DNA from 2 places in the Vreelandella gomseomensis genome. Region 1 is predicted to be linked to the other one. Evidence: predicted binding sites of a transcription regulator. Region 1 holds the regulator's gene; the other holds the start of a gene.
What was found. The regulator sigma-54, encoded in region 1, starts transcription at its own class of promoters, with help from an activator protein. The targets are predictions, from matches to a motif close to TGGCACNNNNNTTGCTNT.
Positions count from the first base shown of each region.

Region 1 (7,396 bases):
CGACCTGCCCGACCTGGCCAGCATCAAGCGCTCGGGCGTAGGCATCACCGTGCCCAACGCCCCCGACTACATGCACACCCATGCCGATTGGGTTACCGAGCGCCTGGGTGGCCACGGGGCCGTGCGCGAAGTGTGCGACGCGATGCTGGATGCCCAGGGCCACTGGGGCGCGGTCGTCGATACTTACCTACACGGCTGAGGCATGATGCTGAAGCGACTACGCACGCGCCTGGGCCTCGCCCTGATCGTACTGGCGCTCGGCGGCCTGCTGGTATGGCTGGATCCCGGCGGCCCGCGAACCGTTACACCCGATCCCGACGCGCGGGCGGAAGAGCCCGGCCATGTGCTGCACAACGCCGAGCTGACGCTGTTCGACGCGCAGGGCAACATCCAGCAGGGACTGACCACGCCGCGCCTGGTGCACACCCCCCAGACGGCCTCCACCCAGGCGGAAACGCCCCGCGCCACGCTGTATGACAGCGAACGCCGGGTGTGGAACGCCACCGCCGAGGTAGGTACGCTCGACACCAACGCGCAAGCGCTGACGCTCTCGGGCAATGCGCGGCTGATAGCGCCCGAAGAAGGCTGGCAGCTGGACACGGATGTCCTGCACTATGATGGCAAGACCGCCCACGCCTGGAGCGATACCCCCGTACTCCTCCAGCAGCCACCCCAGCGCATGACGGCGCAACGGATGGATGCATGGCTCAACGACGAGGAAGTGCGCCTTGAAGAGAATGTGCAAGGCTACCACCCTCCCGAGACGCAACCTGGACAGGAATAACACATGAAAGCGCTTATTTACACGGCCCTGGCCGCCGTCTGCCTGGTTCCGCTTTACGCCACGGCCGACAATCACCAGCAACCGGTTGAGGTTGAAGCCGACCGGCTGGATCTCGACCAGCGCGCCGGCACGGCGGTGTATACCGGTGACGTGGAAGTTCGCCAGGGCGATATGCTGATCAAGGGCGACACAGTCGAAATTCAGCGCAACGAGGCAGGCGAGCTGTCGCGTGCCACCGCTCTGGGCGAGCGCGCCTACTTGCGTCAGCAACCCGAGAATCAGGAAGGCCCGCTGGAAGGCTGGGGACGCCGGGTGATCTATCACGTCGCCGAGCGCCGCGTGGAGTTGATCGACCAGGCCGAGATCATCCAGCAAGGCGACCGTTTCACCGGCGGGCGGCTGGAATACTTCATCGACCGGGAGGTCGTCCAGGCGCGTTCCGACGTGGAGAACCAAGAACCGCAGCGAATTCGCATGACGCTGCAGCCCGAAGAGTAAGGAGAGCCCGATGGCCGCCGCCGACCCTGCCACCCGCACGCTACACGCCCGCCACCTGGCCAAAAGCTACAAGCGCCGGCGCGTGGTCAAAGACATCAACCTGGATATATCCCAGGGCAGCATCGTGGGGTTGCTAGGTCCCAATGGCGCGGGCAAAACCACCTCGTTCTACATGATCGTCGGCCTGGTCAAGGCCGACGCGGGCAGCGTCGCCATCGACAGCCTCGACCTTTCCCGCGCGCCCATGCACGAGCGCGCCAAGGCGGGCATTGGCTACCTCCCCCAGGAGGCGTCGATCTTTCGCAAGCTGACCGTCGCCGACAACATCATGGCAATCCTTCAAACGCGCAAGAACCTCGACCGCGCCGGTCGCGAAGCACGCCTGGAAGCACTGCTGGAAGATTTCCACATCACCCATATCCGCGATAACATGGGCATGAGCCTGTCCGGCGGCGAGCGCCGCCGCGTCGAGATTGCCCGGTCGCTGGCCACCGAGCCCGCGTTCATCCTGCTTGACGAGCCCTTCGCCGGCGTCGACCCTATTTCTGTCGGCGATATCAAGTCGATCATTCGCGCTTTGAAGGCACGTGACATCGGTGTGCTGATTACCGACCACAACGTGCGCGAGACGCTGGATATCTGCGACGTGGCCTACATCGTGGGCGACGGCCATATCATCGCCAGCGGCACGCCAAGCGCTATTCTTGACAATCAGGAAGTGCGCGACGTTTACCTAGGTGCTGATTTCCGTCTGTAAAGCTGTCAATGGCATATTTATTGCCTGTGGCATACTTATTGCACTTGCACCAAAACACAACACACACTAGGGTGGATGCTTTCCGATAACGAGTGGTTCTCAGATGGTCATGAAAGCTTCTCTTCAACTGCGGATCGGCACCCAGCTCACCATGACACCCCAGCTGCAGCAGGCCATTGCCCTGCTGCAGCTATCCACGCTCGATTTACGCCAGGAAATTCAGCAGGCCCTCGACGCCAACCCGATGCTCGAGCAGGAAGACGAGTTCAGCGAGCAGGCCACCAGCGAGCCCGAGGAAACCGAGTGGGCCGACAGCATCCCCACGGAGCTCTCCGTCGACAGCGACTGGTCGGATACCTACCAAGACATGGCAGGCAGCGGCAGCTCGAGCAGTGAGGGCCCGGACTTTGAACGCCAGGCGGCCGGGCAAAGCCTCCACGGCCATCTTCTGTGGCAGCTCGCCATGACCGATTTGAGCCGCCGCGAGCAGCTGGTCGCCGAAAGCCTGATCGACGCCCTGGATACGAACGGCTACTTGACCCAACCGCTCAACGATATCCGCGAGGGGTTGCGCGCCCAGGGCGTGGAAGGCCTCAGCCAGCGCGAGGTCGAAAGCATCCTCATGCGACTCCAGCAGTTCGAGCCCACCGGCGTGTTCGCTCGCGACCTGCGCGAATGCCTGATGCTGCAGCTTGCCGCCCTGCCCGACGACACCCCGCTGCTGATGCCTGCCCGGCGACTGGTTCGCCAGTTCCTGGAAGCCCTGAGCAAGAATGATCAGCGCCTGCTCAAACGGCGGCTCGGCCTGGACGAGGCGCAGCTCGATGAGGTCATCCAACTGATCAGGAGCCTGGATCCGCGTCCCGGCAGCGAGTACACCGTCACCGATGACAGCTACGTGATTCCCGACCTGGTGGTTCGTCACGATAGCGAGGGCTGGCACCTGGAGCTCAACCCGGAAGCGCTCCCCAAACTCCGGATTCAGCCCGATTACGCCAGCCTGATCAAACGCGCCGACAAGAGCCAGGACAACCAGTTTCTCAAGGACCATCTTCAGGAAGCCCGCTGGCTGATCAAGAGCCTGTCCAGCCGCAACGACACCCTGCTACGCGTCGGCCGCGAAATCGTCACCCGCCAGATCGACTTTCTGGAACGGGGTGAAGAAGCCATGAAGCCGCTGATCCTGGCCGACATCGCCGAGGCGGTCGAGATGCACGAATCGACGATTTCTCGGGTCACCACCCAGAAGTTCATCCACACGCCGCGGGGCATTTTCGAGCTTAAATACTTCTTTTCCAGCCAGATCAGCGGCCAGGACGGCGACAGCCATTCGAGCACCGCGATCCGGGCACGGCTGAAGAAGCTGATCCAGGAAGAGCCGCCCGGCAAACCCCTGTCAGACAGCCGCCTTGTCACCCTGCTCGAAGACGCCGGTGTCCACGTGGCGCGGCGTACCGTGGCCAAATATCGCGAAGGCATGGGTATCCCGTCCTCCAGCGAACGACGCCGTTTGCGTTAGAAAGACGGAAACTCGTCACAAGGGCTTTGCTTAACGGCAAAAAGGGTTACAATCGAAGGACAGTCCGACGGATAAGGAGTACGTCAATGCAAGTCAATATTACCGGTCATCATGTAGAACTGACTGACGCCTTGCGTGACTATGTCAACGAAAAGCTGGAACGCGTTGAGCGCCATTACGACAACATCACCACCGTGCAGGTCACGCTCTCGGTCGAGAAAGAGCGTCAACAGGCGGCCTGTACGCTGCACGCCGCCGGTGCCGACTTGCACGCCGAAGCCCTCGACAATGACATGTACGCAGCCATTGATGCACTGGCGGACAAAATTGATCGGCAACTCGTCAAGCACAAGGAAAAAGCACAAGCCCGCGCCCAGGGCGCAGGCGTGCGTTAATTCAATGACGTTAGCCACTATCCTCCCCCCGGAGCGCGTACTTTACGACGTGCCCGGGGGCAGCAAAAAACGGGTGCTGGAGTTTTTCAGCACCTTTATCGCGCAAAATATCCCCAGTCTCGACAGCCAGGAAGTGTTCAGCCGGCTGATCGGTCGAGAGCGCCTGGGCAGCACGGGGATCGGCAACGGCGTTGCCATTCCCCATGCCCGCAGCCCGCATTGCGAATCGCCTATCGCAGGCTTTTTAAAGCTCAACGAAGCGGTGGATTTCGACGCCATCGACGGCGATCCGGTCGATCTGGTGTTTGTCCTGCTGGTGCCCGAAGAAGCCGATGATACCCATCTGGCTCTGCTTGGTCAGGTCGCCTCGATCATGAACGATGCCGACACGCGCCAGCAGCTTCGCAAAACCGAGAGCCAACGGGAGCTGCTGGATCTCATCACGGCCAAGATACGCGACCAGGCTAACAGCCAGTAACCCGCTGGCGAGCCTGGCGGACACACAATGCGTTAACATCGCCATCTGGCTGATTACCCACGTCGCTTGAGCGCAAGCAAGAGAGCTTTCCATGCAACTCGTCATCATTAGTGGCCGCTCCGGGTCAGGCAAATCCATTGCCTTGCAGGCGCTGGAAGATCTAGGCTATTACGCCATTGATAACCTGCCAGCCATGCTTCTGGACGCGCTGATTGATGAGCTGCGTGAACAAGGGGGACGTACCCATCTGGCGGTGAGCATTGATGCGCGCAACCTGCCTGCGGCCCTCGCCGAGCTGCCCAAGCTTCTCGAGGCACTGCGTCAACGCACTATCAAGTGTCAGATCGTGTATCTGACCACCGATGCCCGCATACTGCTGGAACGCTACTCGGCCACCCGCCGGCGACATCCGCTGACTCGCAACAGCTCGCTGACGCTTGAAGAAGCCATCGATCAGGAAGAGCAGACGCTGCACCAAATACGCGACCTTGCCGATCTGACCATCGATACGTCTCGGCTTTCGGCCCACGACCTGCGCCGACGCATCACCGACCAGGTGGCCCACCAGCGGCGCGACCAGCTTACGCTGACTTTTGAGTCCTTTGGCTACAAGCGCGGCGTTCCCCTCGATGCGGACATTGTCTTCGATGTGCGCTGCCTGCCCAATCCCTACTGGGATCCCTCGCTGCGCTCGTCCACCGGTCGCGATGCCGATATCATTGCCTTTCTGGGCAACTACCCGCTGGTCGACGCCATGGCCAACGATATTCAGGCATGGCTTGAACGCTGGCTGCCTGAGTACCAGAACAGCCAGCGCAGCTACATGACCGTGGCAATCGGCTGTACCGGCGGGCAGCATCGCTCGGTTTACATGGTGGAACAGCTGGCCCAGCGCCTCATCCGGCATATGGATGAAGTGCAGCTACGCCACCGAGAGCTGGGCTTGCAGTACACGGTCAATGCTGCGCACTAAACGTTTACGCCTGGCGGAAGCCGGGTCATTATCCACCGCGACACCCCTAATAGCCAAAAGGAACCAGGGTGCCAGAACGTACACTTACCCTCACCAACCAGCGCGGGCTGCACGCGCGGGCTGCCACCAAACTCGTACAGTGCTGCCAGCAGTTCAACGCCAGCGTACGGGTCGTGAAACAGCAGCAGGAAGCCGATGCGGCCAATATCATGGCTCTCCTGATGCTGGCGGCGCCCTGCGGCACCGAGCTTTGCATCCGAGCCGAGGGCGATGACGCCGAACAGGCGCTGGAGGCGATCCAGGCGCTGTTCGACGCGCGCTTCGATGAGGACAAGTAAGCCTTAAAGACCCCTGCGCTAGCTGCCTAGCTGCCGGCGACGGTCATGCCATCGATAAGCCAGCTGCCGGAATGAATACTGCCCCGGCGGTCGATGTCATCGCCGACGCCCACCAGGCTCCCGAACATGCGCTCCAGGTTACCGGCGATGGTGAATTCCTCGATCGGGTATTGCACCACGCCGTCTTCTACCCAGAACCCAGCAGCGCCGCGCGAGTAGTCGCCGGTCACGCCATTGATGCCCTGCCCCATCAGCTCGGTCACCCAGACCCCGGTGCCCATTTGCGACAGCAGCGATGCATGACGGGTTAACGGCGCGGTAATGCGCATATTGCGGGCACCGCCTGCATTACCGGTGGTGGTCATGTTCAAGCGACGAGCGCTGTAGGACGACAGCATGTAGCTCGCAATCCGGCCACGGTCGATAAAGCGGTTGTCGCGGGTTTGCACGCCTTCGCCGTCAAAGGGCGAGCTGGCCGTCGCGCCGACCTCCATTGGCCGCTCCTCGAGGCTGAACCAATCGGGAAACAGCGGTGTGTTGAGCCGATCACACAGGAAAGATGCCTGACGATAAAGCGCACCGCCCGCCAGGGCACCCATCAGATGGCCTACCAGACCACTTGCCAGACTGGGGTCGAACAGCACCGGATACGTGCCTGTGGGCGGCCGCTTGGCACCCAACCGCCGCAGTGTCCGCCGCGCCGCTTCGCGCCCCACCATCGCCGGGTCGGCTAGCTCTGCGGGATCCCGTGCCGAGGTGTAATCCATGTCGCGCTGCATGCCTTGAGCGTCCTCGGCGATCAGCATGCAGGACAGCGAGTGGCGGCTGCCTTTCTGAGTGCCGACAAAACCGTGGCTGTTGGCATACACGCGCACGCCTTCACCGCTGGACAGCGACGCCCCGTCCGACTGGGTAATCCCCGCCACGTCGCGTCCCGCCTGTTCGCAGGCCAGGGCCAGCTCAATGGCCTGATCGGTGGTGAGCGCCCAGGGATGATGAACCTTCAAATCCGGCAGGTCGGTGGCCATCAAGGCCGCATCGGCCAGGCCTGCCGCGGCGTCCTCTCCTGTGTAGCGGGCAATCGCCAGGGCTTTCTCAACGGTGGCCAGCAGCGAGGCTTCACCGGCATCCGTCGACGAAGCGCTGCCCTTGCGCTGACCGACATAGACGGTAATGGCAATGCCTTGATCGCGGGAAAGCTCTACCGTTTCCACTTCCCCCTGACGGACGCTGACGCCGATCCCCTGGTCAACGCTGGCGCCGACCTCGGCCGCGTCGGCGCCCATCTGTTTAGCCATCGCCAAGGCACTTTCGGCACGCTGGATGAGCAGTGCCTGCTGGGCTGATGCGTCGAACGCTTGAGCCATACAATCTCCTTAACCACCGACATTGCCGGTAGATCCATATTGAGCATCGCAGCCTGATATAATAGGGCCACGAATTCTGTTGATGAGAACCCACGATGCCAAAACAACGCCCCGAGCCCCTAGACGACGAGCTGACAGAGCGCCCCAGCAAATCCCAGTTAAAGCGCGAAATGCATGCGCTTCAGGCATTGGGGGAAACACTGATTGCCATGCAGCCCGCCGAGCGGGCGCGCTTCCCGCTATCCGATGACATGCTGCGCGCCATCGATGAAACCGCCCGCATCCGC
Region 1 covers NZ_JARWAI010000002.1:214,174-221,569, reverse strand. The annotation lists gene QC815_RS03160 (KdsC family phosphatase) at 1-199, shown strand, start outside; gene lptC (LPS export ABC transporter periplasmic protein LptC) at 206-784, shown strand; gene lptA (lipopolysaccharide transport periplasmic protein LptA) at 788-1,282, shown strand; gene lptB (LPS export ABC transporter ATP-binding protein) at 1,293-2,039, shown strand; gene QC815_RS03140 (RNA polymerase factor sigma-54) at 2,143-3,558, shown strand; gene hpf (ribosome hibernation-promoting factor, HPF/YfiA family) at 3,645-3,953, shown strand; gene QC815_RS03130 (PTS sugar transporter subunit IIA) at 3,958-4,431, shown strand; gene rapZ (RNase adapter RapZ) at 4,523-5,404, shown strand; gene QC815_RS03120 (HPr family phosphocarrier protein) at 5,473-5,742, shown strand; gene pmbA (metalloprotease PmbA) at 5,769-7,109, opposite strand; gene yjgA (ribosome biogenesis factor YjgA) at 7,205-7,396, shown strand, end outside.

Region 2 (7,396 bases), on a different contig from region 1:
CGCTGAACTGGGCACGCTCGCCGAGCGCTAGAACCGGCTGCCAGCGTTCACGCATGGTGCCCGGCACAATGAAATGCTCGACGCCCGCCCGCCTGGCCGCGTCAATCACCGCCTCTCGGTCGGGATCGAAAGCCGCAAAATCAAGGTGGCAGTGGGCGTCAATCAGCATGCTCGCCTCTTTGTCGCCGGTTCTCGATCAGTCGAAGTACACCGCCTAGTGCTCCCGCGTGGGCTGGAAGCGGATATCCGGCCAGCGCTCCTGGATCATTTGCAGGTTGACGCGGGTCGGCGCGATGTAGGTCAGGTAGCCGCCGCCATCGATGGCCAGGTTGGCGCTTGCCTTGCGCTTGAATTCCTCGAGCATCTTGGCATCTTCACAATACACCCAGCGCGCCGTCTGCACATTGACGCCTTCATAAAGACAGTCAACCTTGTACTCCTCCTTCAGGCGGTGGGCCACGACATCAAACTGCAGCGTCCCCACCGCACCGAGAATCAGGTCGTTATTGTCGATCGGCATGAAGACCTGGGTAGCCCCCTCTTCCGAAAGCTGCTGCAAGCCTTTCTGCAGCGCCTTCATCTTCAGCGGATCCTTGAGCCGCACGCGCTTGAACAGCTCAGGCGCAAAGTGCGGGATCCCGGTGAAGCGCATATCCTCACCCACGGTAAAGGTATCGCCAATCTGAATTGTACCGTGGTTGTGCAGACCGATAATGTCGCCGGGCCAGGCTTCTTCTACCTGGGCGCGGTCGGACGCCATGAAGGTCAGCGCGTCGGCGATCTTGATATCCTTGCCGATACGCACGTGGCGCATCTTCATGTTCTTGTCGTACTTGCCCGAACACACCCGCAGGAAGGCAATACGGTCACGGTGGTTGGGATCCATGTTGGCCTGGATCTTGAACACAAAGCCGGTGAAACGCGGATCGTCGGCGGGCACGTCGCGTACATCGGTTTCACGGGCTTGCGGTGCAGGCGCGTACTCGACAAAACCGTCCAGCATTTCGCGGACGCCAAAATTGCCCATCGCCGTACCAAAATAGACCGGCGTCAACTCACCGCGACGATAGGCCTCGAGATCAAACTCATGGGAAGCGCCGCGCACCAGCTCGACTTCCATGCGCAGCTCTTCGGCTTGCTCTTCGCCCAGGATTTCGTCGACTTGGGGATTATCCAGCCCTTCAATGCGCTTGTCCTCAGGAATGCGGCTGCCCTGGCCCTGAGTATAGAGGTGGATCACATCGTTGTAGAGATGGTAGACCCCGCGGAAATGCCGCCCCATACCGATGGGCCAGGTCATGGGCGCGCACTGGATATTGAGCACCGTTTCGACCTCATCCATCACCTCGACCGGGTCTCGGATGTCGCGATCCATCTTGTTGATGAACGTCAGAATCGGCGTGGTGCGCAAGCGGCACACTTCCATCAGCTTGATGGTGCGATCCTCGACGCCCTTCGCGCCATCGATCACCATCAGGGCGGAATCCACGGCGGTGAGCGTACGGTATGTATCTTCCGAGAAGTCTTCGTGACCGGGTGTATCGAGCAGATTGACGATTCGCCCCCCGTAGGGGAACTGCATCACCGAGGTGGTCACCGAGATGCCCCTTTCCTGCTCCATCTTCATCCAATCCGACGTAGCATGACGGTCATTGCGCTTGCTCTTGACCGAGCCTGCCAACTGGATCGCATTGCCGAACAGGAGCATCTTCTCGGTAATGGTCGTTTTACCGGCATCGGGGTGCGAAATGATAGCGAAGGTTCTTCTAAGCCCTGCTTCCTGGGCTAATTGGGTATCTTTCATCGGGCCTCATCATCAAGGTGTTCCCAGTCGGCCACAGGGCGAGCCGGCGGCGGCTGAGCGATATGCCATGGGCCGCAATTGTACCTTCACAGCGCGCATTCAGCCACAAGCGACAGGCCGTGCAGGTCGCTGCTGTGACTGAACACGCCTAGGCGAACATCCATAAAAAAACGCCGGATTAGCCGGCGTTTCTTCAAAGCATCGTCTGTTTAACCGCAATGCGCTCAGGCAAACGTGTTGACTTGGGTGCCGACATTGCCTTCTTTTGCGAGATCAGGCTGGGCCCCGGTATCGGCGGACGCCATTATCTCGCTGACCTGCTGCGCCTGAGTATCCAATGCTTCCTTGAATACCTGCATTTGCGCTTGCTCGGCCGTTTGCGCTTGGTTCATATAAAGCGATTGGCTTACCGCATTGCTAACGGCTACATCCATAAGGGCACCTCAGTGTAGTGCGAATGTATAAACAGACTAGCAAAGAGCCACTGTACACGCAAAAAAAGGGCTCAAAAACGCTCGGCGCGGAAAGGCCGCATGTCGATTGCGGGCGTTTTACCCTCCATCATGTCGGCCAGCAGATACCCGGTGGCGGGGCCCAGCGTAAAGCCTTGATGTCCATGCCCAAACGCCAGCCAAAGGCCCGCATGGCGGGGCGCTGGGCCAATCACCGGCTTCATGTCGGGTAGACAGGGGCGCGCGCCTTTCCAGGCGGCGGCGTCGCGTCGCTCAGCCAACGGAAAGATCCGCCGCGCGACGTTTTCCGCATCGCTTAGCTGATGCTCGTCGGATGGGGACTCAAGGCGATCCAGCTCGGCCCCGGTGGTCAACCGCACACCGGCGTTCATGGGCGCCAGCAAATACCCCACCTCCGCATCCATCAGCCAATAATGGAGGCGTGCTGGCGACTGTGTTGCATAGTGCATGTGGTAGCCGTGCTTAACGAAGGTAGGAAAATGGTAACCCAATCCTTTCAGCCACTCGCCTGCCCAGGGCCCCATGGCCACCGCAACGTCGTCAGCGTCGATGTCCTCGTCGGCGGTCGTGACACGCCATTGTTCACTCTGCTGGCTCACCGAACGGATGTCACTCTGTACGATCCTTCCGCCATTGGCGACAAAAGACGCTGCATAGGCGGCCACCAAGGCGCCAGGGTCTGCCACCGTCCAGGCATCCAGCCAGTGAATTGCACCGATAATGTCTTCGCCAAGATCGGGCTCTTTCGCGAGCAGTCCCGCGCGGTTCAGCACCTGAAACTGCACCGCAAAGCGCTCGCGCGCCTCTTCCGCCTCTTTCACCCGCTTGGCAAGCTTCTCCGGCGTTCGATATATCTCGAGCCAGCCTTGCCGGCGCACCAGGTGCTTTGCATGGGCCGCCTCGATCATCGGCGCGTGCGTCTCTAGGCAAAGCTGAATCAGCGATGCGTATTCGGGCACGATCTGCGCATAGCGACGTGATGCCGAATGGCGCCAATAGCTGAGTAACGGGGAAACCGCTTTGAGCATTCCACCGGTACGGTAGCGAATATCCACGCGCCGATTGGGGAGCACGCTCAAGAGGGTTTTGAGATCACGGGGAAAGGGATACGGCTTGACGGCTTCACGCTGGATAATCCCGGCATTGCCAAACGACGTTTCCTGCCCGGGTTGGCGGCGATCGACCAGCGTGACCTGAAAGCCACGCTGCTGAAGATGCCAGGCAATGCCGACACCAACCATCCCCGCTCCCAATACCACCGCGTGACGCGACATTGATACCACCTCCTCGTTGACCACCCCACGACGCGCAGGCAAACCAGCGCGTTCGTATTAATGATCAGAAAAAATAACACCAACTAAAGAGCTTTAACATAGCCTAAAAAACTGTTTTTAAAATCAAAATTAGATTTAAAACCCTTAAAAACCCGCTAAACCGCAAACCCCACTACTAACGGCATAACAATTGCTTAGTCTCTATATGCCATTGGCGTTTGAAATCGCGCGACGCCTTAGTTAAGTGCTGACTTAATCATCACCTGACGTTTTTCTGCACCAACATAACGCGCCTAACGCACCATAAAAATACCGAGGACATTACCATGCTCGTAACGCCCGCCGCCGATACCCAACTTCTCGATACGCTATGGGTATTATGGGCAGCCGCACTGGTATTTGTCATGCAGGCAGGCTTTTTATGCCTGGAAGCGGGCACGACGCGCAGCAAGAACGCTATCAATGTGGCAATGAAGAATATTGCAGATTTCGCGATGGCGGTTAGCATCTTCTGGCTGGTGGGGTTTGGCCTGATGTTCGGGCTATCGGAAAGCGGCTGGGTAGGCACCAGCCTGTTTGGCTGGCAGCTCAACGCCGCGTCCAGCTGGATTGTCACGCTGTTTATATTCCAGGCCATGTTCTGCGCCACCGCCGCCACCATTGTTGCCGGTGCCGTCGCCGAACGCATGCCCTTTGCCGCTTACTTGTGGACTGCCCTCTGGATTGCGCTGCTGATCTACCCGATTTTCGGTCACTGGGCGTGGGGCGGCCTGCTGGAAGGCGACAGCGGCTGGCTCGCATCGCTGGGCTTTGTGGATTTTGCCGGCGCGACCGTGGTTCACAGCGTAGGCGGCTGGGTGGCACTCGCTGCTGTGCTGGCTATCGGTCCGCGCAAAGGACGCTTCAACCAGCACCAACCCCCGACTGCTTTTCCAGCAGGCAACCTACCCCTCGCCATGCTCGGCGCACTACTGATGATACTTGGCTGGTTTGGCTTCAATGGCGGTAGCACCCTGGCGGTTAACCACCAGATTCCCGGCGTGCTCGCCAACACCGTGCTGGGGGCCGCCGGCGGCATTCTGTCGGGCATGCTGATGGGCTGGCGGAGTCGAGGCTATGCCGACGTAATGTACGCTATCAACGGCGCCATTGCCGGGCTGGTTGCCGTGACCGCCGGGGCCCATGCAGTGTCGATGTCGGCGGCACTCAGTCTTGGCGCGGTCAGCGGTATCCTGATGGTGCTGACCAGCGAATGGCTGCTCAGCCGACGTATCGACGACGCCGTCGGCGCCATTCCCGCCCACTTGGTGCCTGGCATATGGGGCACCCTGGCCCTGCCCTGGCTGGCTGACACCGAGGCAATGGGAACGGGCCTTGGCACCCTGGAGCAGGCAGGCGTTCAACTGCTGGGTGTCACGGTCTGCGGCCTTTGGAGCTTCGGGATTGCCTGGCTGCTGTTCCGCATCTCGGGGCGTTACTTCCCGCTGCGCGTCAGCGATGAGGCGGAGCAGATGGGCCTCAACCTCGCGGAACACGGCACCCACAATGAGCTCACCCAGCTACTTGAGCATATGCGCCGTCATGAACAGCAAGGCGACATGCGGCAACGCATCGAGGCGGATCCGTTCACCGAGGTGGGGGAAATTGCCGCCGGCTACAACCGCGTGGCGGCGGCGCTGGAAAGCGCCATTGGCCATACCCGCGTGATGCTGCATAACCTGCGCGACGGCGTGATTACCTGGCAGGCCGACGGCATGCTGACCAGCCTAAACCCTGGCGCGGAGCAGCTGTTTGGCGTTGACGCCCAGCAACTGGTCGGCACCCCGGTAAGTCGACTGCTTGCCGATCGTCACCTGACGCCCGGCGATCGCCACGAAATCAAGCTGCGCTCGACCAACCAGGACGTTCGCTACCTGGAAATTCAGGTCAGTGAAGGCGCCAGCGGGTCGGCTTCCGAGCGCTCGGGGATGGTGCGCGACATCACCGAGCGCAAGCGCCTCCAGGAGCAGCTCAATCGCGAGCGCGACCTGGCGCGCACCACCCTGGCCTCGATTGGCGATGGCGTGATTACCTGCGACGCCAGTGGCTTGATTACCTTCATGAATGGCGAGGCCCAGCGCCTCACCGGCTGGCAGATAGCCGACGCCCGCGAAAAACCCATTCAGCACGTTTATCGGCTGACCGACGACTTCACCGGCAGCCCCATCAGCAATCCGGCACGCCAGGCATTGACCCAGCACCGGCCGATCCACTCCACCGAGGACGGCTGGCTGGAGCACCGCGACGGCCAACGTACGCCCATCCAGCACAGCGCGGCCCCCATACGCTCGCGCAGCGGCATTACGCTGGGGGCGGTGGCCGTCTTTCAGGATGTCAGCGTCACCCGCCAACTCGCCGACCAGCTCAACTACCAGGCAAGCCATGACAACCTGACCGGGCTGATGAATCGCCGGGCGTTCGAGGCCACGCTAAGCCGGCTGCTCGAGGCCAAGGAGGGCGAGCACGTCCTGTGCTATCTGGATCTCGATCAGTTCAAGATCGTCAACGATACCTGCGGCCACCTCGCCGGGGATGAGTTATTGCGCCAGGTGGCGGCAAAGCTGCAGGCCCATGTTCGCACCAGCGATACGGTCGCACGGCTCGGAGGCGACGAATTCGCCCTGCTGCTGCCCAACTGCCCCATGGATCAGGCCATGCAAATCGCCGATGCCCTGCGCCGCGATATCGAGAACTACCGTTTTGCCTGGCAGGAGCACACCTTTGGTATTGGCGTCAGCATTGGCCTGGTAGCGCTGAACGATCATCACATGCAGTTGAGCGATGCGCTACACGCCGCCGATGCGGCCTGCTACACCGCCAAGGAAGCCGGTCGCAACCGGCTGCACTGCCACCAGGCCAATGACCATACGCTACTCGAACGTCACGGCGAGCTGCGTTGGGTGCAGCGGTTACAAAACGCCCTCGACAATGACCACTTCCGCCTTTTCGCCCAGCCCATCGAGGCGGTCTGCGCGAAGCGACCCGGCTATCAGGAAATACTCTTGCGCCTGGAGGAAGACGGCACCCTGGTGACGCCCGGCAGTTTCTTACCCGCCGCCGAGCGCTATCACTTCATGCCGCGGATTGACCGCTGGGTAGTACGCAATACGCTTGCCTGGCTGTCGGACGTGACCCGCTCGTCACCGCACAAGGCCTGGGGCTGCTGGGGGATCAACCTATCGGGGGCGTCGCTGTCTGATGGCGATTTTTGCCAGGATCTGATCGCTCAGGTAAAGCATGCCCGGCTACCGCCAGGCAGCCTGTGCTTTGAAATTACCGAAAGCGCCGCCATTGCCCAGCTTTCAAGCGTCACCGAACTGATTCACACCCTCAGAGCGCTGGGCTGTCGCTTCGCCCTGGATGACTTTGGCACCGGACTGTCTTCTTTCAGCTACTTGAAACAGCTCCCCGTTGACTATCTGAAAATCGACGGCCACTTCATTCGCCAGGTTCATGAAGACCCGATCGATCGCGCCATGGTCGACGCTATTCACGCAGTGGGCAAAGCGCTCGACATCGAAACGATAGCCGAGTTCGTCGAAACGCAGCAGACACTCGACACGCTGAAAGCGATGGGTATCGACTACGCGCAAGGCTTTTTGCTGGGGCACCCGGCACCGCTCACACAGGCCACCGAACGACCTATCAAGGTCATGCCACGCTGACGGGCAAACGAATAAGCTGAGGATTCAGAGAGATAGATATTGGAGGACAAAGGGGGGGTATCAACGAGTACAAACTGAAGGTTAATGGGGTGGATGATGGGGATCGAACCCACGACCACCGGAGCCACAATCCGGGGCTCT
Region 2 covers NZ_JARWAI010000005.1:153,847-161,242, forward strand. The annotation lists gene QC815_RS08165 (TatD family hydrolase) at 1-169, opposite strand, end outside; gene QC815_RS08170 (peptide chain release factor 3) at 215-1,804, opposite strand; gene QC815_RS08175 (putative motility protein) at 2,029-2,238, opposite strand; gene QC815_RS08180 (NAD(P)/FAD-dependent oxidoreductase) at 2,310-3,551, opposite strand; gene amt (ammonium transporter) at 3,878-7,255, shown strand; tRNA gene QC815_RS08190 (tRNA-His) at 7,341-7,396, opposite strand, start outside.
Region 2: a site for sigma-54 is predicted at 3,731-3,748, ahead of amt (ammonium transporter). Genes of this name have one in related genera too.